2 regions of the Virgibacillus ainsalahensis genome follow, and region 1 is predicted to be linked to the other one. Evidence: predicted binding sites of a transcription regulator. Region 1 holds the regulator's gene; the other holds the start of a gene.

Region 1 (11,930 bases):
GATTATCCTAAGGAAAAATGAACACAAGTCATACGCGAAGCAAGCTGAAGAAGCCGGCATGGGATATATTATCCCATGCCGACTTCTATCTGACATCAACGATTACGTCGATTTTTCCCTACTATTTCTACTTCCTTACTAACCTGTTTAATTCGTTCAATGACTCTGCCTGCTTTTACGGTTTCAACTCCTGAGCGAGTTGAAGCTAACTGTTCTTCCAATTGTGTAAGATTGTAATTTGATGTAAAAAATACTGGTAATCTTTCCATCATCCGATATTGCAGAATGGACCCAAGTATTTCGTCACGAAACCAGGCAGATTGTAATTCTGCCCCAATATCATCAAGCATCAATACATCGGCTTTCTTAAAGTATTCTATTTTTTCATTTATCGAGTCATCTTTTAAAGATGCTTTGATTTCACGAACGAGCTCCGGCATATAAATAATCATGGATGATATATTTAATTCTCTCAATTTATTCGCGATGGCGCCGAGAAAATAAGTTTTCCCAACACCAAATGGACCGTGAAAATAAATTCCTTTTTGAGGAAGCGCATCTTCTGCTTGTGTAACAAAATTAATCAATGCACGTATTGCCGGGTTTCGCTGCATATCTGATTGATCAATATCACCCGTATCTGCCTGTAAAATTTCCTTGGGCATATACAGGCTTTGAATTAGTTTCTGTTGTTTTTGCTGCTTTTCATACATAATTCTACGATGGCATTTTTCATAGGACAGCCGTATTTCATCATTTTCAACATGAAGAATTGGCGAATAACCCGGCAGCATATTTTTGCAGCATTCAAAAGAAGAACATGTATTACATTGCTTTGATTGCGACTTATATTCATATAGCCTAATTAGATTTTTATCGATTTCTTTTTGTGTTAATTGCGGATATAGAGATAGAAATTCTTTGATTTCAGGATCATTCAATACTTCTTTTCTTATCTTTATATAGTTTTCTTTAAAATTCTCATTTTCCTTCATCCATTTTTTTAATGAAGTTTGTACTGGTTTCATTTGAATCATCCTTGAAAATGACTTAATTATTTTTTACTAGATATCTGACGCAGGAGAGCTGCAATTTCTTCCTGTTCTCTCACATCGTTTTCATCCACAGGTTGAGTATCTGTATTTTCCTGTGTATTATTCCGTTCCTTAAACCAGTCAGGTACAATTTCTTTTGACGCTGATTTTCTGTAATTGGAACGCTTTGATTGCTGTTTCGGTCTCTGGTATCTTTCTTTTTCTTTTTTCGCAAAAGCCATTGCTTCTTTAGCGGTTTTTACATTCACTCTTGACCAATGACTTGCTATTTTCTCCAAGTATGCTTTAGACAATTTCATATTAGATTGTAATAACACATAGTGGATTAGCACATTCATCACTGGTGAAGGTAATCCTTGTGACACCATAATTTCACGGATTATTTTCAAATCCTGTTCAGATGCATGATTTCCACTCGAAAGATCCTCCAGCAACTGCTTTGGGGAAATCTTTTCCAGTTGAGATATGAGCTGCTCTTCCTTTGTGGTTGGCTGATGCTCTGTCTGTTGTGATTGGTTTTCTGTTTTGGCTTTTAATTGAATTGGTGTTTGATAGTTTTTCGATTTAAACAAATCATGACATGCAATTTTAAACTCCTCTGCATCTACACGATTATCCTCTGTCAATGCCCATAATACTGCTTTTTCAATTTCAAATGATGCTAAATCATACAGTTGCATCATTTGTATAATTAATTTTCGATTATCGGCAGTAAGGACACGTTTTACAGGAATCATACGCTGTTTTAGCATCTGCTCCATCCAAGAGAAATTTATTCCATCTTCTATAACAGGTTCTGTGCTTTCGTCACAAGTTGGAACTGTCCCAACTTGTGACGATGATGGCGTAAAAGTCTGGAAAACATCGTTAAAAGCTGCAGTTAAATTTGTTCCGCGTTCTCCTGTGGGTGTTGTAACATAATGGTTTTTAAGTGTGGTAAACTTGTCTTCACCGATATGATGATAAAGAAGCTGTGTCAACATTGCATCTTTAAAAAAACTGTTTGGAGAGAACGGACTTTGTAATTCATACGTATATATATTGTTTGGTGCTGTACTTCTTTTATATGTTTTTAGGAGACCTATTCCTTCAAGTTTAAGCCTTGCCTGATATATTTCATCCAAAGGTAAATTTAAGTAATTCATTAATGTGTGGTGTGTTTGTGCTTCTGTTTCCTGCTGCAGATCCATATCATGCAAAAGCGTCTGGTATAACATAACCGCTTGAATACCGATAAGCGGCTGATACAAATGGGTTAATGACTTTGCATAATCTACAGGCAAATTGCCTTTAACTAACACATAATACCCTTCCACAGGCAAGATTTTCCCAATAAAATTCATCCAACTAACCCTTTCATTTTCTCTTTCGTTAACTCTCGGAATTATTATTCGTTTTTATCAGATCCTTTAATTCGTCGAGAAAAACAGTAATATCCTTAAATTGGCGGTAGACAGAGGCAAAACGGACATATGCTACTTCGTCAACCTCAGAAAGACGTTCCATCACCATTTCGCCAATTTCCTTCGAGTCAATTTCAGAAACACCTGAATTACGCAGCTCTTTCTCCACATGAAAGGCGATTTCTTCAATTTTCCCAAGTGGCACCGGACGTTTTTCACACGCCTTAATTAAACCGCGAATGAGCTTTTCTCTGCTGTATTCCTGCCTTACTCCATCTTTTTTCACTACGATTAAAGGGACTTCCTCAATCCGCTCAAATGTTGTAAAACGAAACCCACATTGCTCACATTCTCTTCTTCTGCGTATGGCTTGTCCTTCTTCAATCGGGCGTGAGTCAAGAACCCTTGTATTCTTATTGTGACAGTTGGAACATCTCATTGTGTTTAACCCCATTCATAATTTCTAAGCCTTTGTTTGCTTTGTAGTGATAAGCGGCAATTCTTTGTTGATCTGTGTATATAATTCCTGAATTACTTTTGTACTGTATCCAAAATCAAACGGCAGCACAGATTCTGTTGTTACAGAAAAATCAATTGCTGTATGATAAGGTCTGACCATAATTACGGTCGCGACGATAAACGCTTTTTTCCCTTTTTTTATCACGACGCTTATTTCTCCATGTTCGTTGGAATTGGAGTTTATTTTATACTTTTGTGTGTTTGTAAAAAAATTTTCCAGCACACCCATACCCTTATCTTTTGTTGTCTTATAATAATGTGTTTGTAGTGATGTGTCTTCATGGTTCTCACTAGTTTCCGCATGGTTATTAAAGTACTTATTTATTGTATTTCGAAAAGACAATTTCTCACGTCCCGTAGATTGTATTCTATACACATATATTTATTTATTTTAACATGTTTCTTTTAATTCCTCTATCATTTTAAAAAAACTTGGTCTGCAGCAAGCCTTTATGTGATAAAACCTTACCCCGGACTTTATGCAGTACGAAGGTTTTATTCTTTTTTAACTGCCAAAAAATAGAAGCACCTGACCCTTACGTAAAATAAGAGTCAGGTGCTGTTACGATCCTTTTATTTTTATGAAATTTGTACTTGGCGTTGGTGAATATAATCTCCGATATGTGCTGTTAAATCAAGTACTCTTCTAGAATACCCCCATTCATTATCATACCATGCGAGCACTTTTATTTTATTATCTTCCATGACAATCGTGGAAAGGCCATCAACGATTGCAGAATAATCGGTCGTCGTGTAATCAATAGAAACAAGTGGTTCTTCACTGTATTCCAGAATACCTTTCAATTCACTGTCGGCTGCCTGTTTAAATACATGGTTGATTTCTTCGGCTGTTACAGATTCCTCAAGATCAACCACTAAATCCACCAATGAAACGTTTGGTGTAGGCACTCTCAATGCCATCCCGTGCAGTTTCCCATTTAAATGGGGAATTACCTCTCCCAGTGCTTTTGCCGCTCCTGTGGATGTCGGAATGATAGATTGTGTGCAACTTCTAGCCCGACGGAGGTCTTTATGCGGATTATCGATATTTTTTTGATCATTTGTAAAAGCGTGCACGGTCGTCATTAGACCATTTAAAACCTTAAAATTATCATCCAGTACTTTTACTACCGGAGCCAGACAATTCGTTGTACAGGAGGCATTTGAAATCACATCATCTTGTTCGGGATTATACGCCTCTTCGTTAACCCCCATTACTATTGTCTTATCCACCTGTTTGCCCGGAGCGGTAATGACTACCTTCTTTGCCCCAGCCTGGATGTGAAGTCCTGCACTCGCTTTAGTTGTAAACTTACCAGTAGCTTCAACAACGACATCAATATCAAGTTCTTTCCATGGAAGTTTTTCTGGCTCGCGTGAACTTACTAATGCAATGCTTTTTCCGTTTATTTCTAACCCTTCCTGAACCGCTTTCACTTCACCTTCAAAAATGCCGTGAACGCTATCATATTTGATTAGATGTGCAAGTGTTTCCGCGGGATAACTTGCATTAATTGCCACAACCTCCAGTTTGTTATCAGTGACCGCCTGACGAAACACCATTCTACCAATTCGTCCAAATCCGTTAATTGCAATACGAGTTTTATACATTTATGCCCCTCCAATATACGTTACACTAATTAGTTGTTATTATGTAATTAGTATAACACAATTAAAGAATTATGTGTTGAATGTTTTAAATAATCTTCGCTTATTGTCAAACCTGTGTGAGACATTTCAGTTATACTAACGCATTAGAGTACCTTTTTTATTTTTTCATCTTTGCCGCTATATAAGGTTTCTTAACTACTAAAAAAAGACCAAAACGAGCTCATCTCGCTTTGATCTTTCACCTTCCTAAATAACTTTCCACTCTTTCAACAATTTCTCCAGCTGTTCAAAGGATTCATACTTCGTCCCATTATTATCAATCGTAGCATCTGCCATTTCGGCTTTATCACTGACAGATATCTGAGAGCTGATACGCTGTTTGGCTTCTTCTTCTGCGTAGCCGTTACGTTTCATCAATCGCTCTAACTGAACTTCCTCATCTACATAAACCACTAGAGTTTTATCGGCAAAATGAGTTAATTTACTTTCAAATAATAAAGGGATATCCAGTACAACACTGGAGGCACCTGCTTGGACGAATGCTTCTTTTTTTTGTAACATTTTTTCCCTGACTGCAGGATGAACGATGCTGTTTAACTGTTTTCGTTTTTCATCATCCGCAAATATGATGGAACCCAGTTTTTCACGGTCAAGTGTCTTGTCCTCCCGCAATATTTCCTGGCCAAATGTCTTGATGATATTTGTGTATGCTTTTTCTCCTGGGTTTACAACTTCTCTTGAAATCTTATCCGCATCTACCACGGGAATGTTAAAGTCATCAAACATGAGAGAAACTGTACTTTTTCCTGAGGCAATACTTCCGGTTAATCCGATAATTAGCGCCATTTGCTCCCCCTTAATTTTTTTGGCATGTTGTACATACATGTGTCCCACGTCCACCTATTTTCATTTTCACAATTTGATTTCCACATTTTTTACAGGCTTGGTTTTCCTGTCCATAAACAAATAACTCCTGTTGAAACATACCCATATCACCTTGACTGTTCACATACGACCGAATGGTGGTACCACCTTGTTTCACAGCAGCTTCCAGTGTTATTATTGCTTGTTCACGGATTGCTTTTATTTCCTTCTTCGTTAATTTACTTGATTGCTTTAATGGATGCACATTTGCTTTAAATAATGTTTCATCCACATATATATTGCCTAGACCTGCCACAATGGATTGATCCAATAAAGCAGCTTTGACAACACGATTAGTTTTTTTCAGTTTTTTATAGAGGTAATCAAGAGTAAAAGCCTCGTCAAACGGATCAGGCCCCAATTGGTTGAGTGGCTTTTGAAACATTTCCTGGCCCTTGGAATAAACATGCATTGTTCCAAATTTGCGCACATCATTATAACGGAGCTGCTCGCCATTGGTAAATGTAAAAATAACGTGTGTATGCTTTTTGACAGGAGCACTTGCTTTATGAACATTGTATTTCCCTTCCATTCGAAGGTGGGAGACTAATATATAATCATCCATATGGAACAGAAGAAACTTTCCTCTACGGGTAATATCCTGTATGGTTTGTTGCGCCAACAATAATTTGAATTGCTCTACATCATCAGGTTCCTTGATGATATTTGGCCAGTAAACCGTTACTTCCTTTATCGTTTTATTCATGACAAATTGCTTTAATGTTTGCTTAATCGTTTCTACTTCTGGTAATTCCGGCATCTTTATAATTCCCCTTATTTTGCATCGAACCAGCTATTCCCATATTCATAGTCAACCTTTAATGGTACGGTTAAATCCACGGTATGCTCCATCATAGCCGGCACAATTCCTTTCAATTTATCCAATTCTTCCTTTGGTGCTTCAAGAATCAATTCATCATGCACTTGGAGAAGTATTCGCGCCTCCAATTTCTCTTCTTTTAGTTTTTCATGCAAGTCAATCATTGCTTTTTTTATGATGTCTGCCGCACTTCCCTGAATTGGTGTGTTCATCGCCGTTCGTTCAGCGAAGCTTCGCAAATTGAAGTTGCGGCTGGTTATTTCCGGTAAATATCTTCTGCGATTCATTAATGTAGTGACATACCCCTGATGTTTTGCTTCCTGCACAATTTCATCCATATACGATTTCACACTTGGATAGCTTTCAAAATAGCGTTCAATAAACTGTTTTGCCTCTTTCCGGGTTATGCCCAGGCTTTGTGAAAGTCCATAATCACTTATTCCATATACAATTCCAAAGTTAACAGCTTTTGCCTGCCGACGCATATTTGAGGTTACTTCTTCTTTTTCAACATGAAATACATCCATTGCCGTTTGGGTGTGAATATCCAGGTCATTTTTGAAAGCCGCAACTAATTTTTCATCATTTGCAATATGTGCCAATACCCGCAATTCAATTTGCGAATAGTCTGCTGCAAACATGATCCAGTCTTTCTTAATCGGAACAAACGCCTGTCGGATTTTGCGTCCTTCCTCCAAGCGAATCGGGATATTTTGCAGGTTTGGTTCGATGGAACTTAATCTTCCAGTTTGTGTAAGTGCCTGATTAAAACGTGTATGAATTTTTTGGGTATCATAATCCACAACCTTCAGTAAGCCTTCAATATATGTTGATTGAAGCTTTCCTAATTGACGGTATAATAAAAGTTTCGGGATAATTGCATGCTCATTCTCTAACTGTTCTAATACATCTGCAGCTGTTGAATAGCCGGTTTTTGTTTTTTTTATTACAGGCAATTTCAGTTTCTCAAATAGAATTGGTCCAAGCTGCTTTGGTGAATTCAGATTAAATGTCTCACCGGCTAATTCATGTATCTCGCTTTCCAGCTGACTTAAACGTTCTTTTAAATCACTCCCCATTTCTTCCAAACGGGAAATATCCACTTTCACACCTAAATGCTCCATTTCTCCTAAGATGAGAGCAAGCGGCATTTCGAGTTCTTTACATAATTCATATTGTTCATTTGTCTTTAATTGTTCTTCCATTTCTTCTTTTAATGAATATAAAACAGCTGTTTTTCGAGTGACATGTTCAGCCAGAATAGATTGTTCCGGTATTTTCAATTTTGCACCTTTGCCATAAACTTCTTCATCAAAATGGACATCCGTATTTCCCATCCGGTTACCAATTGCCGGGATATCATGGTTATTCTCGGATGGATTAAGCAAGTAAGAAGTCAACAACATATCAAACGTGATACCTTTAATATGAATGCCACGATTTAATAATGCTACCAATGTCTTTTTGGCATCAAACACATATTTTACTTTTCCCGCGTCCTCTGCCCATTCTTTAAATATGTTTGAATTTAACGCTACTTCTGTTGGGATAAAATAATTATTTTTATGATTTACAATCCCAATTCCTTCAATGCCCGCGGTATGATAATTATCCCCGATCATTTCTACTACAAGCGCATCATTTCCGGTGAACATGGAAGCTGTCACCTCACTGACAATAACCATATCCATTTCCTTTAATTCACTCTTGTTGTCTTCACTATCATCTTCGGCAGTCCCACCTGATATCCGATTCAATAAGGATTGGAACCCAAGATTTTTAAACATGGTACTTACCTGCGCCTGGTTATACCCTTCGTAAACCAGCTCATCAATCGAAACAGTTATCGGAGAATCACATTTAATTGTTACCAGATCTTTACTCATAAATGCATCATCTTTATATGTAGCCAGTTTTTCTTTCATTTTTTTTCCACTGACTTCATCCATATGATTATATACTTCTTCCAATGTATCATACTGTTTCAATAACTTTGTCGCTGTTTTTTGCCCAATTCCTGGCACTCCAGGGATATTATCCGAACTATCTCCCATTAATGCTTTCAAATCGATAATCTGTTCCGGAGATATTTCCATCTTTTCTTTCATAAATGCCGGTGTATACTTTTCTACTTCACTGATCCCTTTTTTCGTCAGATTTACGGTAACCTGTTCAGAAGTCAACTGCAGTAAATCCTTATCTCCGGATATTACTGTCACTTCCATATTATTTTCTTTACCCAACGAGGCAAGTGTTCCGATAATATCATCCGCTTCATATTGCTCCAGCTGATAATGACGAATCCGAAATGCATCAAGCAACTCTTTCATCAATGGAAATTGTTCGGATAATTCAGGTGGTGTTTTTTGACGTCCGCCCTTATATTCTTTATAGGTTGCATGGCGAAAGGTTGTTTTTCCGGCGTCAAATGCAACCAGCATATGTGTCGGTTTCTCTTCTTCCAAAATACGCAGCAGCATCGTTGTAAATCCGTACACTCCATTTGTATACACACCTTTATCGTTGTTTAAGAGCGGCAGTGCAAAAAACGCACGATAAATAATACTGTTTCCATCGATTAAAACGAGTTTTTTGGACATAGATATGCCTCCAATCAAAATAATAACTAAACACATTTTATCATTGTCTGTGCAGAAAAGAAAAAATAATGGTGAGATATGCCTGATGTATGTATTGAAGATGTACGAAGTTGCTCATAGAACTGCCGATCATTAGAACTTGATTTTCACAATGCCTTGATGGGCCGAACTTATGCAGTAAGAGAGATTTATACTTTTGCATGAAAACTACGGTTATTAGAACGAGAAAAATTAATCAAAAAACCACCATAATTTTGTTCCCTTTAACGTCGCAGTTGATATAAAAGATGAAGTAACTGCTATGTTGATTTCCGCTGAGGACCGTTGCTTTCCGTGGGCAACGTTTCAGCTTCCTCGGAAGCAAAACCACTTCCTGCGGGATCTTCAGCTGTTGCTTTTCCCACAGGAGTCAACAGTCCTCCGCTCCAATCAACTATCTTAAGAGTGCATGGCTATTACGTGACAAATAATAAATACGATAAGTTGCAGTGCACAATCCAGCGAAGGAAATAGGAAGGTTATGGAATAATTTCAACGCCCGGCAACCAGTGAGACTTCTCTAAATCTATATCCGTTGCTGGAGGTATGCTTTTCACTATATATACCATAGGATATAAAAACACCCCCGTATTTCGGGAGTGTTTTTATATCGACGAATCTTTTGGCAGATAAACATGGACAGCTGTTCCTTTATCAATTTCGCTATCCACTTTAATTTTACCTTCATGGACTTCTACAATATGTTTGACTATTGCAAGACCTAAACCTGTTCCTCCTGTATTTCTGCTCCGTGCCTTATCCACACGATAAAATCGTTCAAATACCCGCTGTAACGCTTGGGGTTCAATACCGATACCTGTATCTGTAACCTGAATATGAACATAATCCATCGTAGCATCAACCTTCAACGCTACCTTGCCATTCTCTGAAGTATAGTGGATTGCATTGTCCAAAAGATTGATTAATATTTGCTTTATTCTTTCTCTATCAGCCTTGAATACGATATCACCCTTCACATCTATCGAAAGTTGCAATTGTTTTTGCTCGGCTTTATAGTTAATTGCTGGTATAACCTCCTCTACTAATGATTTTGGATGGACTTCTGATAGTACAAGGGGATACCCCTCTTTTTCCAATTTTGATAGCTTTAATAAATCATCGATAAGCTGCTGCAAACGATGGCTTTCATTAAATATAATACGCAGAAAATCAGTTTTTACATCTTCACCTGTCATTTCGTCATCAAGGAGTGTTTCAGCAAAACCTTTGATGGAAGTAATGGGCGTTTTCAATTCATGCGAAACATTCGCAACAAAATCCTTTCGCATTAATTCATGCCTTTTTAATTCCGTGATATCATATAAAACAAGCACTGCACCTTTTAATATATTTCTATCATTAAGGACTGGAACACCGACAACTTCTAAATAATGTTTGTCTATTCCTTTAAAATAGCTGAGTTCTTTTTTTATATTTTTTTCATACAGAAAGGTATGTTGCACCGTTTGATGAATTAATTCATTATCAATTACATTATAAAAAAGATGCCCATTATAATCCTTCGGAGTGTTTCCAAAGATTGAGATGAATTTACGATTTACCAGATGAATATATCCCTTTTCATCAATCAGTACCAGTCCGCTTTCTGTATTATCAATCACAGAGGCTAATTGTTCTGAATGGAGCTGTTCCTGTATGGATAGTTCACTTAAGTTACGGGCCAACTGATTTACTTTACTGCTTAATTCAGCGACTTGTCCATGAGAAGTCTGATGGATACGTGCGCGGTAATTCCCCTTAACCATTTCATCCATCGTTTTTGACACTTTATTAATCGGTTTTATAAATTTATCGTAAATATGAAGTAAAATTAACAGCAAGATAATAAACATTGCCACGAAAACCGATAATAGTATTATAATTTTATTCGTGATTTGAGTTAGTATAATTCCTGAAATTAACAAAAGAACAAAGATACCGGCAATATAAGAGAGTAAAGGCTTTGTAAATACCGCCTTCATAATGCAGGTTCTTCCAATTTATAACCGAGTCCTCTCACAGTCTTAATATATTCGGGCTTTTTAGTAGTTGGTTCAATTTTTTCCCTTAAATGACTGATATGAACATCGACAATTCGAGTATCTCCAACAAAATCATAATCCCAAATACCACTAAGTAACTGATCCCTTGAGATAACTTTCCCCTTATGATTTGCAAGATAAAATAGTAGCTCAAACTCTTTTCTGGTAAACGTAATAACCTTATTATTCATTTCTGCTTCATAACGTTCGGGGTATATGATTAAATCACCAATATGCAAGGTTTTATAATTAAATTCTGATACCTTTTCAGTTCTTCTTAAAATTGCTTTTATACGTGCAACAACTTCTTTCGGGCTAAAAGGTTTCGTTAAATAATCATCAGCCCCGAGTTCAAGACCCAATACTTTATCAAATTCATCATCTTTTGCGGTTAACATTAAGATTGGAGTTTCAATTTTATTACTCCTTAAATGCTTACAAACCTCCATTCCATCCATTTCAGGAAGCATGAGGTCAAGGATAATAAGATCGTATTCATTATTCTGAGCCTTATTGACGGCTTCCAAACCATCATAAGCGACATCTGTAAGAAATCCGGCTTTTTCTACATTAAATTTTAATAAAGTTACAATAGACTGTTCATCATCTACGACTAGTATTTTTTTCTTCATCATAATCCCCATTTCTGTATAACCCAAATCTATACTTATACATATCTTACAATGGATGAAGAGAAATGTGAATATCTTACGGCGTTTGTAAATGAAAATTTACATAGTTTTAAAAATTAACCGACAATACGTCGCATTTTGTATCTGTTCGGGGTAAGACACAAAATTTACGAAAAGAATCAATAAAAAGGCTTCTTAATACACATAATGTGCAATAAGAAGCCTTTTTTAAAGTAGTTTATTTTAATACAGCAAGGACGTTTTTAACAGACTCTGCGGATTTAT
Region 2 (11,930 bases), 350 kb from region 1:
GTTTTTTGAAATCGCTATATTCCATTATGTTTTTATGCTATAATCATGGAAATAGATTTTTCACGATACTGTTACATAGTATAACCAAATATAATGATTTTCATAAAAGCGGATGATTGCAAGGGGAGAGTTTACGAACAGGAACATGTTGTGCAACGTTGGGATAATCCAAAACTTGCTTAACAGGTTCTTGATGGTAACGCCGAAGGAGCAAACGATCAGTGAATCTCTCAGGCAAAAAGACTCTTGCAGGACGCGGCTCTGGAGAGTGTATACCACTGGTAGACCACCCACGAAGCAAGTATTTATAATGAAAAATATCTTTTCATTATAAATATGCAACTTTCTGGTTTAAGGACAGAGATTTCCCATATAATTGGTGAAATCTCTATTTTTATGTACTTTTTTAGATGATGAAAATTATCTTTTAAAAGAGGGAGTGATTTGGATGAATCAATTAAAACGAACCCCTTTATTTCCGGAGTATGAGAAATATGGGGCCAAAACGGTTGATTTCGGTGGTTGGGATCTACCTGTGCAGTATACTGGGATTAAACACGAACATGAAGTAACGAGAACAAAAGCAGGTTTATTCGATGTGTCACACATGGGTGAAATTGCAGTGAAAGGAACAAAAAGTTTAGAATTTTTGCAAACAATGACAACAAATGATGTATCGAAATTGTCTCCAAACCGTGCTCAGTATACATTTATGTGTCATGAAGATGGTGGAACAGTGGATGATTTCCTAATTTACATGCTGGCAGCGGATGATTATTTATTAGTTGTTAATGCGGCGAATGCCGAAAAGGATTATGACTGGCTTGTAAAAAACAATGCGTATAATAATGAAGATCTAGCTATTGAAAATGTATCAGACAGGTATGTTCAATTAGCATTACAAGGTCCAAAAGCAGAACAGATTTTGCAATCAATTACAGACACGAAGTTAAATGAAATTAAATTTTTCCGGTTTGACCGTAATGTACACTTCACTTCCGTCGACTCGGCTGCTATTGTTTCACGAACGGGTTATACAGGGGAAGATGGATTTGAGATCTATCTTGATAAGACACACGGAAGAAAGTTGTGGCGTTTAATTTTGGAAGTCGGCAAAGATGAGGGTGTTGAGCCGATAGGGCTTGGGGCCAGGGACACATTACGTTTTGAAGCAAATCTGGCACTTTATGGACAGGAGCTTTCTGAGGATATTACACCAATAGAGGCAGGATTGAAATTTGCGGTGAAAGTAAATAAAGAAGTAGATTTCATTGGCAAACAGAAACTGAAAAGTCAAATAGAATATGGACCGGATAGAAAGCTTGTTGGTATCGAAATGATCGATAAAGGAATACCACGCCATGGTTATGAGGTGTACACCAATGATGATGACAAGGCAGGTTTTATTACTTCTGGCACACAGTCTCCTACATTAAATAAAAAGGTAGGGTTGGCCTTAGTGAAAACAGAAGTGGCAGCGGAAGGAACAGAATTATATGTTCTAGTGAGAAAACGAAAATTAAAAGCTGTTGTAGTCCAAACGCCATTTTATAAAAGAGGCGAAACAGGAGGGGAATCATAATGGAATTTCGTTATTTACCTATGACTGAAACCGATAAAAAAGATATGCTGGATACAATTGGCGTGCAGTCTACAGATGAATTATTTTCTAATATACCAAGTGATATACGTTTTAAAGGTGAACTAAACCTGAAAAAACCTGCAAATGAATATCAATTAAAAAAAGAACTTACAGAGATGTCAAATAAAAATGCCAATTTGAAGGAATACACTTCATTTTTAGGAGCAGGGGTTTATGATCATTTTATTCCATCTGTAGTAGACCATGTTATTTCGAGATCTGAATTTTACACAGCGTATACCCCTTACCAGCCGGAAATTTCCCAGGGGGAATTGCAGGCTATTTTTGAATTTCAAACGATGATTTCTGAGTTAACCGGAATGCCGATATCAAACTCGTCCATGTATGATGGGGGGACTGCGTTAGCAGAGGCTGTGAATTTAAGTGCAGCACAAACAAAAAAGAAAAAAATTCTTGTGTCAAAAGCAGTCCATCCCGAGTCAATAGCTGTTATTGAATCTTACGCAAAAGGACCAAATTTGGAGATTGTGGAGATTGATTACAATAACGGTTTGACAGATTTGGATCAGTTAGAAAGAGAGTTAGATGAAAATACGGCAAGTGTTGTTATCCAATACCCAAATTTTTTCGGACAGATTGAACCATTACAAAGGGTTGAAGAACTGCTTAAGCAACAAAAGAAAACAATGTTCATTGTATCCAGCAATCCATTGGCATTAGGTTATTTAACACCTCCCGGGGAGTTTGGAGCTGATGTAGTTGTTGGTGATACACAGGTATTTGGTATCCCTACACAGTTTGGCGGGCCGCATTGTGGTTATTTTGCAACAACAAGTAAGCTGATGCGTAAAGTTCCCGGAAGATTGGTTGGGCAAACTGTTGATGAGGACGGTGCCCGTGGTTTTGTGTTAACACTTCAGGCAAGGGAGCAGCATATTCGAAGGAATAAGGCTACTTCTAATATATGTTCGAATCAGGCTTTAAATGCATTAGCCAGTTCGGTAGCAATGAGTTCAATTGGTAAACAGGGTCTTAAAAAAATGGCTGGATTAAACATGCGGAAAGCACGTTATTTAAAGCAGAAGATGCAGGAAGCAAATATACCGGTTGCAACAGAAGGTGTTTTCTTTAACGAATTAGTTATAGATTGTCAGCAGTCAGTCTATGAGATTAATGAAAAGTTATTGGATAAAGGAATTATTGGAGGATATGACCTTGAGCAAACCTATCCGGAACAAAAAGGAAAGATGCTGGTGGCTGTAACAGAAATCCGTACAAAAGAAGAAATAGATACATTTGTCAAAGAATTGAGGGATATCAATGGCTAATAAAGATTTTCCATTAATTTTTGAACGCAGTAAGGAAGGAAGGACCGGGTATAGTTTACCTGAGTTGGATATACCAGAATATGATTTGGACGGGGAATTGGAAGATGTGTATATAAGAGAGACCCCTCCTGATTTACCAGAGGTCAGTGAATTGGAAATCATGCGTCATTACACAGGACTTTCCAATCGAAACTTTGGAGTCGATTCCGGATTCTATCCATTGGGCTCTTGTACAATGAAATATAATCCTAAGATTAATGAAGATATCGCTCGTTTAGAAGGTTTTAGTCATATTCATCCACACCAGGACCCTAAGAGCGTCCAAGGAGCTCTTGAAATGTTATATGATCTACAAAGATCATTGGTTGAAATTACAGGGATGCATGAAGTTTCCCTGCAACCTGCCGCTGGAGCTCATGGAGAATGGACAGCATTAATGATGATCAATAAATTTCATGAAGCGCGAGGTGACCACAACCGAACAAAAGTCATTGTTCCTGATTCGGCACATGGAACAAATCCTGCTTCTGCCGCTGTAGCAGGTTTTGATGCTGTTACAGTAAAAACAAACGAGAACGGATTAGTAGATATTGAGCATTTAAAAGAAGTTGTTGGTGATGATACTGCAGCATTAATGCTGACTAATCCAAATACATTAGGTCTATTTGAAACAGAAATCATGGAGATGGCAGAGATTATCCACGGTGTGGGTGGAAAGCTTTATTATGATGGTGCCAACCTGAATGCCATTATGGGTTATACAAGACCTGGGGATATGGGATTTGATGCAGTCCATTTGAATCTCCATAAAACATTTACAGGCCCACACGGGGGTGGCGGCCCCGGATCAGGCCCGGTTGGTGTTTCTAAGGAATTGGAACCCTACCTGCCAAAACCGGTGCTTGTCAAAAAAGATGATTTATATGAATTTGAGTATAACAGACCAAATTCCATCGGCCGGGTAAAACCGTATTATGGAAACTTTGGTATTAATCTGCGAGCTTATACGTATATCCGTACAATGGGCGCGGAAGGACTTAAAAAGGTCAGTGAATACGCTGTTTTAAATGCAAATTATATGATGCGTAAACTGGAGAAAGCATATGATTTGCCATTTACCGGTCACTGTATGCATGAATTTGTATTATCCGGGAAGAGACAGAAAAAATTGGGTGTCCGTACATTGGATGTCGCCAAACGCCTATTGGATTATGGCTATCACCCGCCAACCATTTACTTTCCATTAAATGTGGAAGAAGCACTTATGGTTGAGCCAACAGAAACGGAATCCAAAGAGACTTTGGATGGATTTATTGATTCGATGCTGGAAATTGCAGAAGAAACGAAGAACGAACCAGAGCTGGTTCAGGATGCACCACATCATACAATTGTTAAACGTATGGACGAAACAACTGCAGCGAGAAAACCGGTGCTACGGTATTATAAATAACAGAAAGGCTCAGGATAGATATTTCAGCTATCCTGAGCCTTCTTTAGCAAATATAAAATATAAAGCCTGCTGCTGTAAAAGTAAGTACAGTTAAGGAATTGTAAATTTTTATTTGGTTTTAATTTTTCCCGTCCATTTTTTGAATCCGCCTTTAAGCTGATTAAGGTCTGTGTAGCCTTTTTTACGCAAAAGTTGTGCCGCTCGTGAAGAGCGTGCTCCACTTTGGCAGTATAGATAAACTGGCTTGTCTTTTCTAATTTCAACAAGTCGCTGACGCATCTGGGATACCGGGATATTTCTGGCACCAAGGATATGCCCTTTATCAAATTCCTGTGGTTCTCTCACGTCAATCAACTGTGCTTTTCGATAATTTTCGCGAAACTGATCTTCTGTTAAAACTTTCAAGTACGTTTTCTGTCTATAATGCCGAAAGATTCCAATGGCAAGCAGAATTACGATGGCTATAATTAAGAACTCCATTATTTTTTCCCTCATCCTTCTTTTTATTCATATTCTATTATAGGCTCCATCCCTTAATTTTTCAAAGTTTTTTTCGTTCCCTTTGCATTTATGAGAAATGTCGCGTAAGATAATTGAAGAAAATGAGGAATTTTGCTGGAATACGTCTAAAATTGACTATTTTTCAAGCCGTAAACATATGGTTTTTTAGATGAAAAACCAAACTATCCTTTGTTTTCCTTTCATGTTCTGCAGAATTTATTGTTTATCTGTTCTTGACAAATCCATTTATTTTTGGATGAAACACTATATATAGTGTTTTTTTATATTTTCGATACAATATATTGTTTTAATATATTTATATGTGGTATTGTATTTATATTACTGTAATTAATATATAAATGATTCTAAAAAAATCATGCGAAGGAGCGATATAATGTCGACTATTGTGGAAAGCAGAGAAGAAATTGATGTGTCAACATTAAATGACGACATCAAATTATTTCCGCAGGTACATCCGATAACGAGCGATATGAAGTTGACACATAAAGGGGTTTCACGTTTAGTAATGTTGGATCGATACGCTTTTAAGGATACAGAAAAGAAAACATTAAAAAAAGGCGATTTTGTCGTTCTGACAGTAAAAGCAGACCCGAAATTCCCAGCACGCGGTTTAGGCAGGGTAGAATCTATTGATTGGCACAACCAGGAAGCTGCAATTAAGGTGAACCCTGAGTTTGTATCAGTATTAGATAAAGAGGAAGAAGCAAACACAGGGATTGTACACCGTGGTTTGGATGTAATTGATAAACCGTTGGAATTATACTATGAGCAAATAGCCAAAAGAAATGCTGCAGGCCTTTCCGGTGTGGAGCAGACAGAGGAAGCGCAACAAAAATGGTTTAAAAAATTTAATGAAGAATTATCCAACCTGAATTTTATTCCTGCAGGAAGAGTATTATATGGCGCTGGTGCTGAAACGGATGTAACCTATTTTAATTGTTATGTTATGCCGTATATTAAGGATTCCCGTGAAGGTATCTCAGATCACCGAAAACAGGTAATGGAAATTATGAGCAGAGGCGGCGGTGTTGGTACAAATGGTTCCACCCTAAGACCACGAAATACCTTGGCAAGAGGGGTTAATGGAAAGTCATCCGGATCGGTGTCCTGGCTGGATGACATTGCGAAACTGACCCACCTGGTAGAACAGGGAGGAGCTAGACGCGGAGCACAAATGATTATGTTAGTCGATTCCCATCCTGACATCATTGAATTTATCATCTCAAAAATGCAAAACCCACGAATCCTGAGGTATTTAATAGAAAATACCGAGGATCAGCAAATAAAACAGCTTGCCCAGGAAAAATTAAATTTTAAACCGTTCACAGAGACAGAAATTGATTTATATCAAGGTATCTTAAATTATAAAAATATGCCGGGTCTTGGTGGATTTTCAGAGGCGGCGATAAGAGAAGCTGAAGAAAAGCTGCAAACTGGTGGGACATATACGGTTCATAATTCTGAATTTTTAACAGGAGCAAATATCTCCGTATGTCTGACGAAAGAATTCATGGAAGCTGTAGAGAACGATGATTATTATGAGCTTCGTTTCCCAGATGTTGAAAACTATACGAATGAGGAAATGAAAGAGTATAACGAGAATTGGCATGATGTTGGAGATGTTCGAAAATGGGAAGAAATGGGATATGGAGTACGTGTCTATCGCCGTATAAAAGCGAAGGAACTATGGAATTTAATTAATGTCTGTGCGACTTACTCCGCTGAACCAGGAATTTTCTTTATCGACAATGCAAATGATATGACAAATGCCAAAGCCTACGGGGACCAGGTCGTTGCAACAAACCCTTGTGGAGAACAGCCGCTTGCACCATACTCCGTTTGTAATCTAGCAGCAGTAAACCTTGCAGAGATGGCCAACAAAGATACAGCAACTGTTAATTTTGAGCAATTAACACAGACGGTAAAAACTGGTGTACGCATGCAGGATAACGTTATTGACGCTACACCATACTTTTTGGAAGAGAATAAAAAGCAGGCACTAGGCGAACGCCGTGTAGGCCTTGGTGTTATGGGTATGCATGATTTATTGATTTATTGTGAAACGGAATATGGATCAAAAGAAGGAAATCAATTAGTAGATAAAATCTTTGAAGTAATCGCAACAACTGCATACCGCGAATCAATTGAGCTCGCAAAGGAAAAAGGTAGTTTTCCATTCCTTGTTGGAAAAACAGATGAGGAAACAAGGGCATTACGTGAAGCATTTATTAACACAGGATATATGAAAAAAATGCCGGAAGATATCAGAGAATCCGTCTTGGAATATGGAATCCGCAACTCTCATCTATTGACGGTGGCTCCTACTGGGAGTACCGGAACAATGGTTGGAGTTAGTACAGGGTTAGAACCTTACTTCTCATTTTCCTATTATAGAAGTGGAAGACTTGGTAAGTTTATCGAAGTAAAAGCGGATATCGTTCAGGAATATCTGGACAGGAACCCGGATGCTGATGAAGAGAATCTTCCTAAATGGTTTGTAACTTCCATGGACTTAACACCTGAAGCACATGCCGATACACAATGTGTGATTCAGCGATGGGTTGACAGCTCCATTTCTAAAACAGTAAATGCCCCGCGTGGATATAAAGTAGAACAGGTGGAAAATGTTTATCAAAGATTATACAGAGGTGGTGCGAAAGGCGGTACGGTATATGTGGATGGAAGCCGTGATTCGCAGGTACTGACATTAAAAGCGGAAGAAAATCCGGTTGGAGAACAAACGGAGCTATTTAATGATAATCTAGAAACAGAAAAGCCTAAAGTGGTATTGATGGATACGGTCCAGGAGTTGGAGAAGACAGATGTAACCATCGGCTCAGAAGTAGGTGACACCTGTCCAGTATGTAGAACTGGTAAGGTAGAAGATATAGGTGGATGTAATACTTGTACAAGCTGTAATGCACAGTTGAAATGCGGGTTATAGAAAAATGTTTTTGAAGGACTGACAGTTTAATTGTCAGTCCTTCTTTTTTAGCAGTAAGAAAGTAGAAACCTTTCTTACTGTATAAGTCCGGCCTAAGGCAAATTCGCCTAATCTATAGCGAATGCCAATTTTTCTAAATAGGTAAGAAACCAACATTACGGTTAAGACCATGCGCCATCATCTATAATAAAAACAGCAGCATATTAATTCCTTATCAGTAAATACTTCAGCAGCTATAGTACCTACCCTTCAAGGTCAAAAGCTTTTACCTAAGAGTGATCAAGGCGCTTGCGCTTTTGTTCACTTGTTTATCTTCTTAATTTACGGTATCCTCATATATAGAAACATTGTTTCCTTGATTAAAAATTTATTCGTTGAAATGAGGAGATTTTATGCCTACACCTAGTATGGAAGACTACATAGAACTAATTTATAACTTGATTGAAACAAAAGGATATGCTCGTGTTTCAGATATTGCTGAAGCACTGGAGGTCCATCCATCCGCTGTAACAAAAATGGTTCAAAAGCTGGATAAAGATGGCTATCTGAATTATGAAAAATACAGAGGGTTCGTTCTAACAGCTAATGGGAAAAAAATTGGTGAAAGACTAGTATTCCGTCATGAATTATTGGAACAGTTTCTTGAAATAATTGGTGTGGATGAAGAAAATATTTATGAAGATGTGGAAGGCATAGAGCATCACCTAAGTTGGAATTCCATTGATCGGATTGGGGACTTAGTAAACTATTTTAACTCGGATAAAACCCGGATTGAGCAATTGAGAGATACCCGAACAGATAATTAGAAATTAAAAATTGTGTCATCACACACAATTAAATGATATTGTGTGATTTTATTTATTAATGTGTTCTAAATCAAATTTCTTATGCTTAGTTATATAAAAACAGCATAAGGAGAGAGCATATGATAATAGATGGTGTGTTTTCCGGGGGAGGAGTAAAAGCTTATGCATTTGTAGGTGCATTGGAAAGTATCGATAAAAAAGGATTGTATTTCGAACGTCTTGCAGGTACTTCCGCTGGTGCCATTGTAGCATCATTTCTGGCAGCAAATTACAGTTATGTTGAAATAAGAAACTTACTACATGAATTAGACTTAAGAGAATTTTTGGATCCACCAAGGTTAAGTAAATTTATCCCTATGAGCAAGTGGTTCTTTTTATATTTTCAATTAGGATTATATAAAGGAGATAAGCTGGAAAAATGGTTACAGATACAATTGGCCAAAAAGAATATTAATACATTTGTCGACCTTAAAGAAGGATATCTCAAAGTGGTAGTAAGTGATCTTTCATTAGGAAAACTGGTTGTTATACCGGATGATCTTAAAAGAATATATAATATTGAGCCCAAGCACTTTCCTGTAGCAAAAGCAGTACGGATGAGCTGTGGCTTTCCTTATTTTTTTATGCCCAAAAAAATGCCTGGTAAGACATCAAAGAAAAGTATTATTGTTGATGGAGGACTACTGAGTAACTTTCCTTTATGGGTGTTTGGAAATGGAGATTCAAAAAACGATAGACCGATTTTAGGTGTAAAGTTAACTGAATCCATTGATAAGCAGAATATCCCCAGTGATATCAATAATGCCTTTGATATGTTTCATGCGCTCTTTTCAACAATGAAACAGGCACATGATTCCAGGTATATTTCGAAATCTCAGAAAAATAATATTATTTTCATTCCTGTAGAGAATGTCGGAACAACCGATTTTCAGCTTGGTGAAAAAGCAAAGGAGTATTTAGTTCAAGCAGGAAAAGAGAGGACGGACCATTTTCTGAGATACTGGCCAAAATAAACTTATCTGGAGTTCTATAGAAAATTAGGCTTATCACCAAGCTTAAAGACGCACGCATTGGCCTGCCTTCACTGCAATAAGAAAGTTCTTAAATTATATCTCGCAAACAAAAAACGACCGTGCATGAGACTGATATCAGCCCGGTCGTTTCTTTTTTGATTTATTTCCATCAATAACACGTAGGTGTGATGCACGTCGGTTTATTTTTTTCTTTGTTTGCAGAGGCTTTTGCTTATTATTATTAACTGCAGGTTTATTTGCTGGTTCATGCTGTTTGTATTTAGCTTTGGATTGTTTAACAGCCTTTTTATATTTTTTCATTTCATTCGATGGTGCTCTCTTTTTGAGGAAGAGAAAATAGAATAACGTAAAAATCGCTGCCCCTATGACAAGCATTATGAATATATTTTTGAAAAAGTCGACTGTATTTGTGAAAAGTTGAGAGACCACCCCAATAACAGCCAGGCCAATGAGTACATAAACCAGTATGGAAATTTTATTACGCCCCATTCTGATTTCCTCCTTTTCATTTATAATGGTTTATTAGTACCTTATTACTTTATATACCACAAAATTCAAGATTTATATCACTCTATCCTAAAAATCTTAAATTATTGTGAACCTCTATTTTGCATTATTTCCTTTTCTACGTAAATTATTCATGTTCTTATTACTTGAGTGAAATATCATTATAAATTTATTATAACCCTTCTTACTTATATTTTACTAGAGAAATCAAATAATAACCAGCTAAGAATTTATAATATTCAATCATATATATAAATTTGATAGCTTTTGGGATAGTTGGCAATAATATGGGCTGGAGGTGTCTAGATGAATGAAAATAGTCAGCAATTAGAACAAAATAAAAAAGAGCATATTGGATCGCTGTTATCCCGATCGTTATTGACAGGGTTTATTGGCGGGATTTTATGGAGTGTATTAGGGGTAATTATGTATTACTTCAATTTCACAGAAATTGGGCCCAAACATTATCTCTTACGATCATGGAATACTGCAAAATGGACAGACGGGTGGTTGGGTGATATCATTTCTATTCTGATGGTCGGACTGATCTCTATTGCAGCAGCGCTAATTTACTATGGTATCTTCAAAAAGGTGAACTCCATGTGGATGGGGGCAGCTTATGGCATTATCCTTTGGCTGATTATCTTTTTTATGCTACAGCCAATATTTACCAATATACCACCATTGGCCGAGTTAAGTTTTAATACAATTATCTCAACGATTTGTCTATTTATTTTATATGGAACTTTTATTGGATACTCAATCTCTTATGATTACAATGACACAAAAGTCAAGGCAAGCAAGGAAAAAGAAAAAAACAACTAGTTTGAACGATGCTCTTTGTACGATATTGTAATTCAAATTCATGTGGTTTATGATAAAATGTAAAGATACATAGAGTATCATGTACTGATTCCTATAGAAAACAAGGGGGAGGAAAAATGGATAAAATAAATACGTTGAGAAATAGGCTTGCAGCTAACAATGTGGATGCAATTTTAATTACCAGTGCTATTAATAGAAGGTATATTACCGGTTTCACAGGAACTGCGGGTGCGGCAATTATCAGTGAAAGCACTACTCGGTTTATCACTGATTTTCGGTATACGGAACAGGCCACAGCACAAGCACAGGGTTTTGATGTTATTGAACATAAACAGTTGCTTGAATTAGAAATCAATGAACAACTAAAGGATATGAACGTGAAGCGCCTGGGATTTGAGAAGGATTATATTACTTATAGCCAGTATGAAAAATACGATAAAGTTATTGATGCAGAATTAGTACCGGTAAGCGGTCTGGTAGAAGAAATCCGTTTAATCAAAACAAATGATGAATTAGACATCATGAAAAAAGCGGCGAAAATAGCGGATGATGCATATGAACATATTCAAGGATACATTAAACCGGGAATTAAGGAGATTGATGTTTCTAACGAACTGGAATTTTTCATGAGAAAGCAAGGTGCGACATCTTCAAGTTTTGATATAATCGTTGCTTCTGGTGATCGTTCTGCTCTCCCTCATGGTGTTGCTTCCGAAAAAGAGATCAGGTCTGGAGAATTGGTGACACTTGATTATGGTGCATTATATAATGGATATTGTTCAGATATTACAAGAACCCTGGCTGTTGGAGATATCGATAATAAATTGAGAACGATATACGATACTGTTCTAGAAGCACAATTACGAGGTATAGAGGGAATTAAACCAGGGATTACTGGAAAAGAAGCGGAT

What was found. Region 1 encodes NrdR, which represses ribonucleotide reductase genes. Its sites were predicted from a motif close to AACACNATATATNGTGTT; they were not measured.
Region 2: a site for NrdR is predicted at 5,143-5,160, ahead of ACZ427_RS08795 (vitamin B12-dependent ribonucleotide reductase). Genes of this name have one in related genera too.

The regions. Positions count from the first base shown of each region.
Region 1 is NZ_AP043943.1:2,168,248-2,180,177, forward strand. It holds gene dnaI (primosomal protein DnaI) at 96-1,028, opposite strand; gene ACZ427_RS10590 (replication initiation and membrane attachment family protein) at 1,055-2,398, opposite strand; gene nrdR (transcriptional regulator NrdR) at 2,427-2,897, opposite strand; gene ACZ427_RS10600 (cytosolic protein) at 2,922-3,320, opposite strand; gene ACZ427_RS10605 (glyceraldehyde-3-phosphate dehydrogenase) at 3,557-4,588, opposite strand; gene coaE (dephospho-CoA kinase) at 4,835-5,434, opposite strand; gene mutM (DNA-formamidopyrimidine glycosylase) at 5,445-6,272, opposite strand; gene polA (DNA polymerase I) at 6,287-8,932, opposite strand; gene pnpS (two-component system histidine kinase PnpS) at 9,577-10,953, opposite strand; gene ACZ427_RS10630 (response regulator transcription factor) at 10,950-11,645, opposite strand; gene mdh (malate dehydrogenase) at 11,884-11,930, opposite strand, start outside.
Region 2 is NZ_AP043943.1:1,819,635-1,831,564, reverse strand. It holds glycine riboswitch at 113-256, shown strand; gene gcvT (glycine cleavage system aminomethyltransferase GcvT) at 449-1,582, shown strand; gene gcvPA (aminomethyl-transferring glycine dehydrogenase subunit GcvPA) at 1,582-2,931, shown strand; gene gcvPB (aminomethyl-transferring glycine dehydrogenase subunit GcvPB) at 2,924-4,381, shown strand; gene ACZ427_RS08800 (rhodanese-like domain-containing protein) at 4,490-4,861, opposite strand; gene ACZ427_RS08795 (vitamin B12-dependent ribonucleotide reductase) at 5,277-7,847, shown strand; gene mntR (transcriptional regulator MntR) at 8,240-8,653, shown strand; gene ACZ427_RS08785 (patatin-like phospholipase family protein) at 8,773-9,666, shown strand; gene ACZ427_RS08780 (SA1362 family protein) at 9,802-10,176, opposite strand; gene ACZ427_RS08775 (YqhR family membrane protein) at 10,501-11,019, shown strand; gene ACZ427_RS08770 (M24 family metallopeptidase) at 11,136-11,930, shown strand, end outside.